Linked DNA regions of Prochlorococcus marinus CUG1415. The protein of the gene in region 1 interacts with the protein of each later gene in a pairwise test. Links are inferred from orthologs where the notes say so. Each region holds a gene or a part of one and is shown on either strand. Other genes may lie near its edges.

Region 1 (7,831 bases):
CATGATGAATCATCAAAGCACAAAAACCGATGCGTAAAACAAAAATTGATAGTTCTCCAAGAATATTTACTTCTGACCCTGAAGATGAATTAGCAACTACAACTTCAACTTTTTGGGGGGCTTTAGTTCTATTCATACTGGCTGCTGTTTGAACCTGATTAGTTTGTGTTTTGTCTTCCATACTTCAATAATTTTTAACTATTCTAGTTAATAAAGTATATCTTTAGGAAATATCTGAGTAATAAATTAAAAAAACTAAGCAAAGTCATAAATGGCATTACAAATTTAGGAAGCTATATCAATTAACTTTTCAATAACATCTGCAACAACTTTATCAGGAGTAGATGCACCGGAGGTAATTCCAACATTAATATTCCCATTAGGTAAAAAATTATTTTTAAGTTCTAAATCTAATCCTAGTGGTTTATGTAATATTGAGTTTTCTGCAACTGATATTCTCTCTGGAGTATCTATGTGAAAAGAAGTAATATTTTTCGTAATTGCTATTTCTTGTAAATGAGTTGTATTTGACGAATTAAAGCCGCCTATAACGACCAAGATATCAAGGTCTTCATCAACCAAAGAAAACATTGCATCTTGTCTTTCTTCAGTTGCATCACAAATTGTATTAAATGCTAAAAAGTGACTATTCACTTTTGCTGGTCCAAATTTTTTTAACATCGTTCTTTCAAAAACCTTTCCAATTTCCTCGGTCTCGCTCTTAAGCATAGTTGTCTGGTTAGCGACTCCTACTCTATCTAAATCTTTATCTGGATCAAATCCATTAGAACAAGCTTTAGCAAATTTGTTCATAAACTCATTTCTATTTCCTCTGCCCAGAATATATTCAGATACATAATTTGCTTCTTCTAAATCAAGTACAACTAAATACTTGCCTGCAAATGAGCTAGTAGCAAGAGTCTCTTCATGCTTAAATTTTCCATGAATTATAGAGGTGAAGACATGTTTTTTATGTTTCTCAACAGTATGCCAAACCTTAGAGACCCAAGGACAAGTTGTATCTATGATATGACATCCTTTCTCATGAAGGAGTTTCATTTCTTGAACAGTAGCTCCGAAAGCAGGCAATATAACTACATCCCCATTAGAAACTAACGAAAAATCTTTGATTCCATTTTTAGCTGAAATGAACTTTACATTCATTTTTCTTAAATGATCATTAACTGAGGGGTTATGAATTATTTCGTTTGTTATCCAAATATTCTCATTAGGGTAATGCCTCCTAGTCTCATAAGCCATTGCTACAGCTCTTTCAACTCCCCAACAAAAACCAAAGGCTTGGGCCAATTTAATATTTAGCCTGCCTTTAGTGTAAGTAAAACCATTATCTCTTATAGAAGTTATCAAATCACTTTGGTAAGCTTCTTCTAATGCTTGAGCTCTTTTTGTTGGAGAATCGAAACCTCTTCTATTGTATCTATCAGAATGATGAAGAGATCTTCTAAAAGCTTGAGTATCCATCTTTAGATATTACAACATTTTAAATAATTTTTTATAAAAAAAAAGAAACCTGACATAAGTCAGGTTTCTAAAATCAATTTTAAGTTAGATTATTTAGCGGATGCAAAGTCTGGATATGCTTCCATTCCATGCTCTCCAATATCTAAACCTTGAGTCTCTTCCTCTTCAGATACCCGGATTCCACCGAATAATCCTCCAATTATAGACCAAGCAATCCAACATGTAACCAATGTCCATATTGCATAACTCCCAGCTCCTAAAGCTTGAACAAGAAATTGGTTGATTCCACCGCCGTTAAAAATACCTATTCCAGCAGCGCCAGGATCCATTCCTTCTACGCCCCATAGACCAATAACGACAGTTCCCCAAACTCCACAAACTCCGTGGACTGAGAAAGCACCAACTGGATCATCAATTTCTGCAGCATCTAATGCAGCTACTGCAAATACAACAATAATTCCACCTACTGCCCCTGCAACCCAAGACCCTGCGAAAGTCATATTTCCACAACCTGCAGTTATGCTAACCAAACCTGCAAGAATACCGTTTATGATCATTGTCAAATCTGGTTTTCCTGAAGTTAAGGTAGATAAGACGGTTGCAGCAATAGCTCCACCTGCGGCAGCAAGTGTGGTTGTAACAGCTACGTATGCTACATATTCATCCATAGCGAGCTCTGAACCAGGGTTAAAGCCATACCAACCAATCCAAAGGATTAAGGCACCTAAAGTAGCAATAGCCATGCTGTGGCCAGGCATTGCTTGAGCCTTACCATCAACATATTTACCTATCCTTGGCCCGAGCATCATTGCTCCGACTAAACCAGCCCAACCACCTACTGAGTGAACAATAGATGATCCTGCGAAATCGATAAAGCCTAGCTCTGAAAGGAAACCTCCATTCCATTGCCAGCTACCGGAAATAGGATAAATGATTCCAGAGAGAACAATTGCAAAAATAACAAACTCTCCGAATTTAACTCTTTCAGCAACTAATCCAGAAACAATAGTTGCAGCTGTTCCAGCAAATGCTGCTTGGAAAAGAAAGTCTACAGATGGTACTAAAACAGAACAATCATCAATAACTCCTGCAGCACAAGCAAGCGCATCAGAAGGATCAGGGTCTAGAAATAGTCCGTTAAAGTATAAAAATCCTCCTGCTACAGAATCCCCATACATTAATGAGTATCCAATAAACCAATATGCAGTTACGGCAAGTGCAAATACAAAAAGGTTTTTAGCAAGAATGTTTACAGCATTTTTTGATCTACACATACCAGCTTCAACCATGGCGAAGCCTGCGTTCATGAAGATCACAAGTATAGTAGCTACGAACAACCATAAGTTGTCAGCTAAAAAAGTAGCAGCCTGAGGTCCTGTTAAGTCTCCGAGACCAGGGCCAGCTTTAGCAGCAAAAGTGAAGATACTTAAGCCGAAAAGTGCTACTGGAACGGTGGCTAACCAAATCAATGAGCGATTGGTTCTAAAGCCACGTATGCTGCGCAGGAGTAGCATAGGTCCTTCAATAAGGCTAGCCTCTTGAAGTTTCTTGCTGCGTCCTGGCCGCGAATGCAAAGCAGTGGTCATAAATAATTTTAATTGTCAAAAAAAACAGATTATTCTGTTTCCTTTCACATTCAATTTTGCTCAAAAAACTTATTAGTGTCTAGTAGTCGTTGCTACCGATTTTATAGTTGCTTCACAAGGCTATATTTGTTAATTTAAAAACTATTTTTTTTTAGAATTTAAAAATATCAAGTTTTTTATTTATTTCAAAGGTTTAATTCCATTCCATGATACATGGTCTTTATGAAATTCAAAGGAGCATGGTATGGATATCATTCCTGCACTCAAAGATTCTCTAAAAAGATTGCCATATAAGGGATCTGCATCATCTCCAGGCGCAAAGAAATTAGCGTCTTTTCTAGTAATACAAAGTACTAAAACACTTTTACTTTCAGGAATCAATTCTTTTAATTCTATGAGGTGTTTTTGGCCTCTTTTCGTTACTGTATCTGGGAATAGAGCTACATTTTCTTTAATCCAAGTCGTATTTTTAACCTCTATGTAAATGTTACGTTTATCAGGATTTGAAGATTTTGGGGTTAAAAAAAAGTCAATTCTGCTTTTTTTATCTTTTCCATAGGGAACTTCAGATTTAATTTTCTCTATTTCACCTATTCTTTCTATTAGCAGATTTTTTTCAATAACCTTTTTGATTAACTTGTTTGCAAAGAGAGTATTAATACCTACCCAAACCTCCTCATTTTTTGCATTAACAACACATATCTGTTCCCAAGTAAAAGGTAATTTTCTTTTTGGAGATGGGGAAACACTTATTCTTACTTTTGCTCCCTCTCTCAAAAGTCCTTTCATTGGACCTGTATTAGCACAATGAGCAGTTACAACCTCTCCAGTTTCTAATTTAATATCTGCAAGAAATCTTTTATATCTTTTGATTAAAACCCCTTCAATTAATGGGTCAAATTCAATAATCCGATCTTTCATAAATATGTCTTTAGTTAAGAATCAAATATAATTGAAACTTATTCTTCTTGAAAAATTTTTAGATAAAGCCAAATGCATTCATTTTTAAAAAATAATGTTTTTTCAATTTCATTTGGTACTAGTCTTAGTAAATTAGCTGGATGTTTAAGACAAGTATTTATAGCTGCTGCTTTTGGGGTTGGTATAACATACGACGCATTTAATTATGCCTATATAATTCCAGGTTTTTTGCTCATAATCATTGGCGGAATTAATGGTCCTTTACATAATGCAGTAGTCGCCGTTTTAACTCCTCTTAACAAAAAAAATGGAGGAATCATCCTAACTCAAGTAAGCATTAAACTTTCAATAATATTGTTCGGTTTAGCTATATTGATTTACTTTAATTCTAGTTTATTAATTGAATTATTAGCCCCCAATTTAAGTTCCGAAGCCAAAACTATTGCTACTTACCAATTAAGAATACTTACACCTTGTATCCCATTATCTGGCTTCATAGGTTTAAGCTTTGGAGCCTTAAATTCACGAAGAAAATTCTTCTTGTCAAGTATCAGCCCAGCCATAACAAGCTTAACTATTATTTTTTTTATTTTATTTAGTTGGACTTTCAACCAAGAAAATACAACCAAAAATCTCTTCACTTCTTCGGGATTACTAGCTTTTGCAACTTTGACGGGAACTTTAATTCAGTTTGTTGTTCAAATTTGGGAAATAAATAAGATAGGCCTCTTGAGATTGCAATCAACCTTCCAATCATTTAACTTCCAATCATTTAACTTCCAAACATTTAAATATGAACAGAGGAGGATTTTAAAACTAATTATTCCTGCATCTATCTCATCAGGTCTGAGTCAAATTAATGTTTTCATAGATATGTTTTTTGCTTCAAGTTTTCAAGGCGCAGCATCTGGACTAGCTTACGGCAACTTTCTTATACAAGCCCCCTTAGGCATATTATCTAACTCCTTGATTCTGCCATTACTTCCAAAATTCTCTAAATTAAGAAGTGAAAAAGACAAAAGAGGTCTCCAAAAAAAATTGATATCTGGGGTAGAGTACTGTTTCTTGGCAGCTATTTTTTTAACCGGATTTTTTATAACATTCAATAATCAAATCGTACAATTAGTTTTTCAAAGAGGATCTTTTGATTATTCAGCAACTTTAAAAGTAAAAAATATATTAATTGCTTACGCAGTTGGCATACCATTTTATCTTTATAGAGATTTATTAGTAAGAACTTACTATTCAATAGAAAAAACAAACTTCCCTTTTAAGTCTTCATTTGCAGGGATAATATTTAATATTTTTTTTGATTGGTTTTTAATTGGTGCCCCAATTAAGAATTTTGGGAATCTTTCTCCATATAATTTCGGAGTTGTGGGAATAATTTTATCTTCAGTAATAGTCAACCTTATAGTCTGTATTTTGCTTTCTTTTAATCTGCGAAATGAAGATATCCATTTACCTAACTTGGATTTATTGAAGAAAATTAGCCTCATGTCATTAGCAGCATTTATAGACAGTACACTTTGTTTTACTATTCTCCAAACTACTAATAACTTCAATTCAAATCTTGCAGAATTTTTATTATTAATATTTGGAACCCTAACTTTTTTTGTGATTTATTTTTTACTTACAAAATTCTTGAAAGTAAATAAATTTAAAGTTTCAAAAAAAGAGATTTAGTTTTTAAAAAAAACTTTCCAAAATCTCTTCTAATTCTAGAATTTGTGAGTTAGTGATTAAATTAATCAATGGAATACTATTAACACCATCCCCTACTTTTACATTTATTGCTTTAAGACTTAATTTTGCAGCCTCCAATGGGCCTTGATCTCTATTGCTGATACATTCAATAGCAAGATTCCTAGCTAGTCCAGCGTCTCCAAGATACAAATTCCACTTTTCTATTTTTATAAAAACCTTTTCGGAAATAACATTTTCTAGATCACTTATACTTATCTGAGAGTCCATAACATAGAAATTAATTTAAGTTGATTGTTTTGAAGTGTCTTTTGGTTTTTTGATAATTACGAAAAGTAAATGGGAGGCCAAAAGAACTGACCAGACAATTGCAAAATTATTAAAAAAGCTGATTTCATATTTAATCTCTTTTAAAAGCCACGTGCCACTTACAATCGCAGTAAATATCATGCAGTGAATAACAAAATTTACTATTCGAGAAAAATGTTTATAGATAGGATCTTCTGAGTCACCATTTCCGTACCACTTTATAGGCATATTAATAATTAGATTGTTAATAATAGACATTTTACCCGAAATCTAGTTGACTAAGAGACCCTGAAACAGAGATATTACATAATTATGCGCCTGTAGCTCAGTGGATTAGAGCACCTGACTACGGATCAGGGTGTCGGGAGTTCGAATCTCTCCAGGCGCGTTTTAAATTCTGAAATATTCTTTTTATATTTTTCTAAAAAATATCGTCTATATTATGGGTATTACTTATCAAATTCAATGAATATCCTTCAAAATCTTAAAGAAAGTGATCCAGTAATATCAAATTTTATTAACTCTGAAAAAAATAGGCAGGAAACTCATCTTGAGTTAATCGCAAGCGAAAATTTCGCATCAATTGCCGTTATGCAGGCTCAAGGTTCCGTACTTACAAATAAATACGCCGAGGGATTACCCCAAAAAAGATATTACGGGGGATGTGAATTTGTTGATGAAATCGAAGAATTAGCTATTCAGAGAGCGAAAAAATTATTTAATGCAAATTGGGCTAATGTTCAACCCCATAGTGGAGCGCAGGCCAATGCTGCTGTTTTCCTAAGTCTACTTAAACCTGGCGACACAATCATGGGGATGGATTTATCTCATGGTGGACACCTAACTCATGGGTCTCCAGTAAATATGAGTGGTAAATGGTTCAATGCAGTTCACTATGGTGTAAATAAAGAAACTAGTGAATTAAATTTTGATGAAATAAGAGAGATAGCACTTGAAACAAAACCAAAATTAATCATATGTGGATATTCTGCTTATCCAAGAACAATCGATTTTGAGTCATTTAGAAATATTGCAGATGAAGTTGGTGCATTCTTAATGGCTGATATTGCACACATCGCCGGTCTTGTAGCAAGTAAACTCCACCCAAATCCAATACCATATTGTGATGTAGTAACCACAACTACTCATAAAACATTAAGAGGGCCTAGAGGGGGACTTATCTTGTGTAAAGATGCAGAATTTGGAAAGAAATTTGATAAATCTGTTTTCCCTGGAACTCAGGGTGGGCCCCTCGAACATATAATTGCAGCTAAAGCAGTTGCATTTGGAGAAGCCTTGCAACCAGATTTCGTTAATTATTCCCAACAAGTAATAAAAAATGCAAAAGTTCTAGCTTCAACTTTAATAAATAGAGGTATTAATATCGTTAGCGGAGGCACTGATAACCATATTGTTTTACTCGATTTAAGAAGTATCAATATGACTGGTAAGATTGCTGACTTACTTGTAAGTGAAGTGAATATCACTGCAAATAAAAATACTGTTCCATTTGACCCTGAATCACCTTTTGTAACCAGCGGACTAAGGTTGGGAACTGCTGCTCTAACTACTAGAGGCTTTAATGAGGATGCTTTTGCTGAAGTTGGTGAAATTATTGCTGATAGATTACTTAACCCAGACGATTCACTGATTGAAAGTAAATGTAAAGAAAGAGTATTAACCTTATGTAATCGTTTTCCTCTTTATGAAGGCAAACTTGAAGCATCAATTAAATGAGTCCTAACTCCAAGGGAGTTGAAATTCTTTCTATTGGAACAGAGCTACTCTTAGGAAATATTATCAATACAAATGCTCAATGGATTTCTGAA
Region 2 (7,324 bases), 300 kb from region 1 along the record:
TCTTTTGAAGTCAGAGACGATAATTATTATTTAAATTCTTCTTTATATCCAAATGATGGAGGAATAATAGAAATTAATAATTATTCATCTAATAAAGAAATTTATGATATTAGTTTTGAAAATGTAAGTACAGATTGGACATTACTAACTATAGTTGATATTTTAGATTTTGATAATAATCAAATAAGTAAAAATAAGAAGTTAGAAAAAATAAAAAATTTAAATAATAATAAAAATAAAATAAGCAAAAATAAGACGTCGGGAAAACTAAAAACTTTAAATATTGATTTAAATAAAAAATCTTTAGAGGAAAAGGTCAATTTCATTAAAAACTATAATGCAGTAAATCTTTATTCTGGGGATAAATATAATTTAAAGAAACTTATTAAAAAATTCGATGGTAGATATAATGCAGAATTACTAATAGATGCTAAAGAAAAAAATAATTTAAAAATAAAAAATGCTTACCTTGATGGCGCTATAGAATTAAATAGAAATACCTCTATTAGTAAAAAAGAAAAAATTTCGTTGCGTTTTAATGGAGGATTAATGAAAGGTAATGGAGAACTGAATGTTGATAAAATCCCTCTGAAAACTTTAAACTTATTATTAGATAACCCAATAGATTTAAATGGCACTTTGAATTTTAATTTAGAGTATGATCTTGACAAAAACTTCTTAGAAATAGAAGAAATAAATTCAATCAATACATCAATTAATGAAAATAAGTTTAAATTTAGCAAAGGAGAGATTAAGGTTAATGATCAAATAGTTACAACAAATTTAAAATTAAAATATGATAATTCCAACATTCCTATATACCTCAAAGGTTCTATCCCAATAAAAAATAAACCAGAAAAAAAAGATTTAAAACTTACTTTTGGCGGGGACAAACAATTTATTGATATTATCAATTTTTTATCTCAAGATTATTTTGATTTTAAGAAAGGAGACCTTTTTTATACCTTTAAAATTAGAGGTTCAATTGAAAAGCCAGAAATATCTGGAAGATTGAATATAATTGATTCAGATGTTGATATTCTAGATACTAATTTAAGAAATATTAATTCGAGAGTTTTTTGGAATTCTTATGAAAAAGATTCAAAAATAATAAATGATATTGAAATCATAGAATTTGAAGCAACAGACGAGGATAAAGGGACTATATCCATTACAGGAGTTCTTCCTCTTTTTATAAAAGATGATTTAATTGAAAAAAAGATTAGTTTAGAAACAAAAAACTTAAATCTAGTTTCTGAAAATTTTAACTACATTTATGACTCAAATTTAAATGTAAGAGGATCAATTTTAAAACCCATTTTTTCTGGGGATATAACCTTGAGGGATGGTTCTTACAAATTAAAAAATTTTAATTTAGCAAGCAAGGAAAATAAAATAGATTGGGAAGAACTGACTTGGAATTATGATGATCAAATTGAAATAATATCTGATGAAACCCCTTTTAGCTTAGTTGAGTTAAGGAAAATTATCCCAAGTTATTTGCATACTTTTAGCTTTGATAATTTGAAATTAAAACTTGGACCAAACTTTAGAGTAGAGTACTTAAATATAATTAAAACTCAATTATCTACTAAACCTCCAGGCACTGATTTAATAATAAATGGAAAAATAAAAGAAGATATTGACAAAAAAGAATTTAATTTAAAAGAAGATGATGATAAGAAATGTGGTTCTTTATCCTTACAAGGTCGTATTAACCTTATGAATGGAATAGCTAATTTGTACACAACACCATTTAAGCTAAATAAAAATAATGATAACCATTTAGCTTTTGCATCAAGAAGTTGTTTGGTTCCCTTAGTTAATTTTTCTCTTATTAGTAAAGTTCCAGAACCAATAAGAAAGATCAATCAAAACGACAAAGAAAATGACTCTTCAACTGATTTGAGTACTAATGATAATTCAAGAGACTTTGCTGCGATTGGTATTGGGAATACAAGACTTATAAGAATTGAGGCCTCATATTATGGATACTTAGATGAATTAAGATCCAGTAATAATATCTTTTTGAGGAGTACACCCAGCTATAACCGCTCTCAAATTATTGGTTTAATGAGCGGTAATTCAGCTAATTTAATTAATCGTACGTTTATTTCTCGAATTAATAATGCAGATGCATTTAGTGAAAGATTTCAGCTATCTTTATACCCCGCATTAATAGAAAATAATGATTCTCTAAATAATATTTACGCAAATGATAATTTAGATCTAGAAAATAGTGAAGGGTCGATTTCTAATATTGGACAATCTTCAGAAGAATGGATCACAGAAATTGGTTTTGATATTACTGATAAAGGTTGGATAAACTTTGCAATTCAAACAATCCCAGGAAGAGATGACATACCACCTCAAGGAATTTTAACTTTACAACATAATGAATTCTTTAATGAAAACATTGATTTGGAAGTAACAGGTTCTACTGATTCCAAAGGAGATTGGAAAAGTCAATTGCAATTATTCTGGAGATATTAAGTCATAAATAAAGTTGGTTTAAAGAATCGTTAATTTGAATTATGATTAATTTAACTAGAAACTATTATGGCCAATATCTTTGAAGTTTCTCAACCAGAGAATGATCTTTTAGAAAAAGCTGATCAAGTTCGTTTGGCATCAATAAAAATAAGTCAGACTGAAAATAACAATAGAATTAAAGCCTTAAATTTTATGGCTGATTATCTAGAGAAAAATACTACAGAAATTTTAGAGGCTAATCATGAGGACTATACAAGAGCAGAAAAGAAAGGTATTTCAAAGGCTTTACTTTCTAGATTAAAGTTATCAAAAGAAAAATTAACTTCAGGAATTGAAGGAGTAAGAAAAGTTGGAGACTTGGTTGACCCTGTAAATCAAGTGCAAATCAGAAGAGAGCTATCCAAGGGATTGATCTTAGAAAGAAAAACTGTGCCTATCGGAGTCCTAGGGGTTATTTTTGAATCAAGGCCAGATGCTGTAATGCAGATTAGTTCTCTAGCAATAAGATCTGGTAATGGAGTTATGCTAAAGGGCGGAAGTGAAGCTAATTCAACAAATACTGCAATAGTCAAAGCATTGCAACAGGGTTTGCAGGAATCAGGCCTTGATAAAAATGCAATATGCTTACTTAAAAGCAGAAAAGATAGTATGTCGATGTTAAATCTTGAGAAATATATTAATTTAATAATTCCTAGAGGAAGTAATGAATTAGTAAAATTTATTCAGGAGAATACAAGAATACCCGTATTAGGTCATGCTGATGGAATTTGTCATTTGTTTATAGATAATGAGGCAAATCTCGAGATGGCTTTATCAGTGGCTTTGGACAGTAAAATTCAATATCCTGCAGCATGTAATTCTATTGAAACTTTATTAGTACATAATGAAATTGCACCAGTCTTTCTAGAAAAGGCTATACCTTTGTTTAATTCTAATGACGTTAAATTGATTGGAGATGAAAGATCAGTTGAATTAGGGTTAAAACATGAGGCTAGTCTAGAAGATTGGCAAACTGAATATTTAGATTTAATCTTAGCGATAAAAATTGTTGATGATCTTGAGGAGGCAATCACTCATATTCAAAAATTTAGTTCAAAACATACAGATGGAATAATTACTGAAAATTTAAATACTGCTAAGAATTTTATGAATGTAGTTGATAGCACAGGTGTTTTTCATAATTGCTCTACTAGGTTCGCAGATGGGTTTAGATATGGATTCGGAGCTGAAGTTGGGATATCAACTCAAGCTCTGCCCCCAAGAGGACCTGTAGGTCTAGAGGGTTTGGTTACATATAAATATTTCCTAAAAGGAGATGGGAATATAGTTGATGATTTTTCATCTGGGAAGGCTATCTATACGCATAAGGATCTTTAAATTTTTTGAAGATGGAAACATTTTTAAAAATTGAAAATATTAAACTTTGGGCTAGAGTGGGTGTCCTGTATGAAGAAAGGCAATTAGGTCAACTATTTAGTTTGGATATATTTTTGTGGACTGATTTTGAAAAGTGTACTGCAAATGATGATATAAAAAAAACAGTTGACTATTCAAAATTAGTTGAAATTTTAAAATATCAATCAAAGAAAATATATTGTTTCACAATAGAAAAATACTCAAACGAAATTTTAGAAATTATTGATAAGGAATTTAAGCTTTCTAAAATTAAAATTATTTTGACAAAATGTAATCCTCCAATTACTGGTTTTGATGGGAAGGTTTCAATAGTAAGAATTCTTGAAAACAAGTAAAAGTTTTGGAAAAAAGAAATCCCATTATTTTGATTCATGGTCTTTGGAATACTTCAACTATTTTTTCTTCTATTACCTCAAAACTTGATGAAATTGGAATTGAATATTTCGCCCCAACTCTTAATCATTCATTAGGAATGACTTCTATTATTGATTTAACAAATGTGTTGAACGAATTAATATTAGAGAAATACGGTTTAGAAAAAGAAATAGATATTTTAGGATTCTCTATGGGAGGAATAATTGGTAGATATTGGCTTCAAAAATTTAATGGATATAAAAGAACAAGAAGATTAATATCTTTAGGTTCCCCTCATAAAGGAACATTGATGGCTCAATTAGTACCTAAATACCCTTTTCGAGGAATATCAGAAATGAAAATAAATAGTAAGTTTTTGAGAGAACTTGCAAAAAATGATATTTTTCTTGATGATGTAGAGTGTATAAGTTTTTTTACTTACTGGGATCTAATGGTTTTTCCTTCCTGGTGGACTAATTTAAATTCAGGAGAAAAAATATCAGTAAAAGTATATAAACACAGAAATTTAGTAAGAAATAATTCTTCTGTTAAAAAAATAATTGAGACAATTATGATGTAGCTCCAGACAAACCCAATTGTCTTATTAGGGAATCTGTTTGTGGCTCTCTCCCCCTGAATAGTTTGAATATCTCTAGTGGAGATAAGCTTCCTCCTAAACTAAGTATTGTGTCTTTAAATTTTTTTCCTATTAACTTTAAATCTTCAGTATTTTCCAGATCAGCTTCTTCAAACATAGAAAAAGCATCAGCACTTAGAACTTCAGCCCATTTATATGAGTAATATCCTGCAGAATATCCACCTGCAAATATATGACTAAAACAACAAAGGAATTGATCTTCTTGAATTGGAGCAATTACAGTTGTTTGTTCTGCAATTTCTCTTCTGATTTCATCTGCGGTTTTACCTTTGTTTTTATCAATATTACTGTGCAATCTGAGATCTGTAATCGCAAAATGAAGTTGTCTAAGAGTTGCCATCCCACAATTAAAAGTCCTGTTTTTTAAGATTTTCTCAAAGTTTTCATCGGATAATTTTTCTCCTGTTTGATAGTGTTTAGCAATATTCAATAGTGTATTTTTATGGAAACACCAGTTTTCCATAAATTGACTTGGAAGTTCCACTGCATCCCATTCAACATTATTGATGCCAGCAGCTTGAGGGAGATTTACAGTAGTAAGCATATGTTGAAGACCGTGACCAAATTCATGGAAAAGTGTCTGAACTTCTTCAAAACTCATCAAACTAGGTTTGTCTTTTGATGGGGGAGTCTGATTACAAACAAGATAAGCCACAGGCAGGGTATTATTGCCAACATTATTTTTATTCAAACATTCATCCATCCAGGCCCCTCCTCTTTTTGATTCCGGTCTAGAATATGGATCGAGATAAAAAGATGCTATTTTTTTATCTTCTTTATCGAGGATATTAAAAAACAAAACGTCATCATTCCAAGAAGGTGCTTCATTAGTTGCTTCGACAACTTTAATTTCAAATAACCTTTCGCTTAGTCTAAATAAACCTTTTAAAACATCATTTAGAGGGAACCAAGGCCTCAAAGACTCTTGATCTAAATTGAACTTTTCCTTCCTAAGAATCTCAGACCAATAACTAATATCCCATGGCTCAATAGTCTCGGATTTTGGAAATCCATTATCTTTAGCAAATTTGTGGAGAGATTGTAATTCCAATTTTGCGGTTTTAAAAGCTGGTTCTCTTAATTCCTCTAAAAGGGTTTCAACATTTTTAATTTCTTTGGCCATTTTCGTTGACAAACTTAGTTCTGCCCAACTTTTATACCCAAGTAGATGAGCCTGTTTAGTTCTGAGAAATAATATCTCTTCAATAATTTGAGAATTATTTTTTTCTCCTTGAGACGCCCTGTTTACAAATGACTTATAGAGTTTTTCTCTGAGTTTTCGGTCAGTGGCATATGTCATAAAAGCTGTATAAGTTGGAATATCTAGACTTAATTTCCAAGGGCCATTTATAAAGTTAACTTGGCTATCTTTCTTTAAGTGATTATGAGCTGATATGGCCATTAGTTCTAGAACTCGTTCAGGAAGGCCTTCAACTTCAGATTTTTTATTTAAAATTAAAAACCAATTGTTTGTAGCATCAAGAACGTTGTTGCTGAAATCTGTTGATAGCTTGCCAAGCTCTTCTGCTATTTTATTGAAATCTTTTTGATCATTTTTTTGTAGTGAAATTCCTCTATGTTGCATCTCAAGAATTTCTTTATCTAAAATTCTGTTTTTGATTTGATCAAAGTTTTTTGACTCTTTAAGCTTGACTAAAGAATTGTAAATTATTTTACTTTGCCCAAATCTGTTACTCAAGCTAATAATCTCGGGAAGAAATTTTGAATAAATATCTCTAAGACTTTCAGAGTTATTTACTGCATTTAAGTGGCTTATTACCCCCCAACTCCACCTGAGAACTTCATTGACTTCATTTAAAGGATTTATTACTTTATCCCAAGTTAAATCGTTCTGAATTAAATGATTAGATAGATTTTTCTCTATATTTTTGAAATCATTGCCTATCTTTTCTAATACACCTGGAAATTGTTTATTTATAGTTTCTGGAGTGAATTTTTTAAATTCTGGTAATTCTCCATATTTAAAAATTGAGGTTTCCATTTTTAAGGCAAATTAAACTTAACTAATATTCGATATTATCCCTACTAATTTAGCTAAAGTTAACTGCTGACTGAGAGCATTAGTTGAAGATTCATATAAATTTATGGCGATCTTTGGCCAAAAACCTATCACTAAAGTAGGCAACAATAAACTGAAACCAATTGTCAATTCTCTACCATTCATTTCTTTAACTGTAGCTAGTGCAGGAATTCTGGGGCCAAAAAATACTCTCCTACACATCGACAGTAAATAAATAGGAGTGAGTACAAGACCGATAGCTGCCATAAGAATTGTGATTGATCTAAATATAGAACTGAAGCCTTCTTGACTTGTGATACCTAGAAATATAGTTATTTCGCTAATAAAACCACTCATTCCAGGCAATGCTAGAGAAGCTAATG

What was found.
Region 2: the proteins of sfsA (region 1) and HA143_RS03185 interact in binary tests that used the Escherichia coli proteins (3 or more experiments, as listed by UniProt). The link is inferred for Prochlorococcus marinus CUG1415 from one-to-one orthologs.

Annotation. Positions count from the first base shown.
Region 1 is NZ_JAAORL010000001.1:258,190-266,020, reverse strand. What follows is about bases 2,120-5,070. They hold sfsA (DNA/RNA nuclease SfsA), read right to left. Parts: upstream 3,990-5,070; coding sequence 3,249-3,989; downstream 2,120-3,248. Other genes in these bases: murJ (murein biosynthesis integral membrane protein MurJ), read left to right, coding at 4,062-5,070; HA143_RS01435 (ammonium transporter), read right to left, coding at 2,120-3,068. Also shown: HA143_RS01445 (DoxX family protein), read right to left, coding at 1-181; HA143_RS01440 (4-hydroxy-3-methylbut-2-enyl diphosphate reductase), read right to left, coding at 286-1,482; more of HA143_RS01435, read right to left, coding at 1,572-2,119; more of murJ, read left to right, coding at 5,071-5,675; HA143_RS01420 (DUF3181 family protein), read right to left, coding at 5,679-5,963; HA143_RS01415 (hypothetical protein), read right to left, coding at 5,979-6,230; glyA (serine hydroxymethyltransferase), read left to right, coding at 6,468-7,739; HA143_RS01400 (competence/damage-inducible protein A), read left to right, coding at 7,736-7,831. UniProt on the Escherichia coli protein: Binds to DNA non-specifically. Could be a regulatory factor involved in maltose metabolism.
Region 2 is NZ_JAAORL010000001.1:559,638-566,961, forward strand. Bases 1,753-4,714 are described here. They hold HA143_RS03185 (glutamate-5-semialdehyde dehydrogenase), read left to right. Parts: upstream 1,753-2,559; coding sequence 2,560-3,870; downstream 3,871-4,714. Other genes in these bases: HA143_RS03180 (hypothetical protein), read left to right, coding at 1,753-2,493; HA143_RS03190 (dihydroneopterin aldolase), read left to right, coding at 3,882-4,244; HA143_RS03195 (esterase/lipase family protein), read left to right, coding at 4,250-4,714. Also shown: more of HA143_RS03180, read left to right, coding at 1-1,752; more of HA143_RS03195, read left to right, coding at 4,715-4,843; HA143_RS03200 (M3 family metallopeptidase), read right to left, coding at 4,833-6,923; HA143_RS03205 (NAD(P)H-quinone oxidoreductase subunit 4), read right to left, coding at 6,942-7,324. UniProt on the Escherichia coli protein: Catalyzes the NADPH-dependent reduction of L-glutamate 5-phosphate into L-glutamate 5-semialdehyde and phosphate. The product spontaneously undergoes cyclization to form 1-pyrroline-5-carboxylate.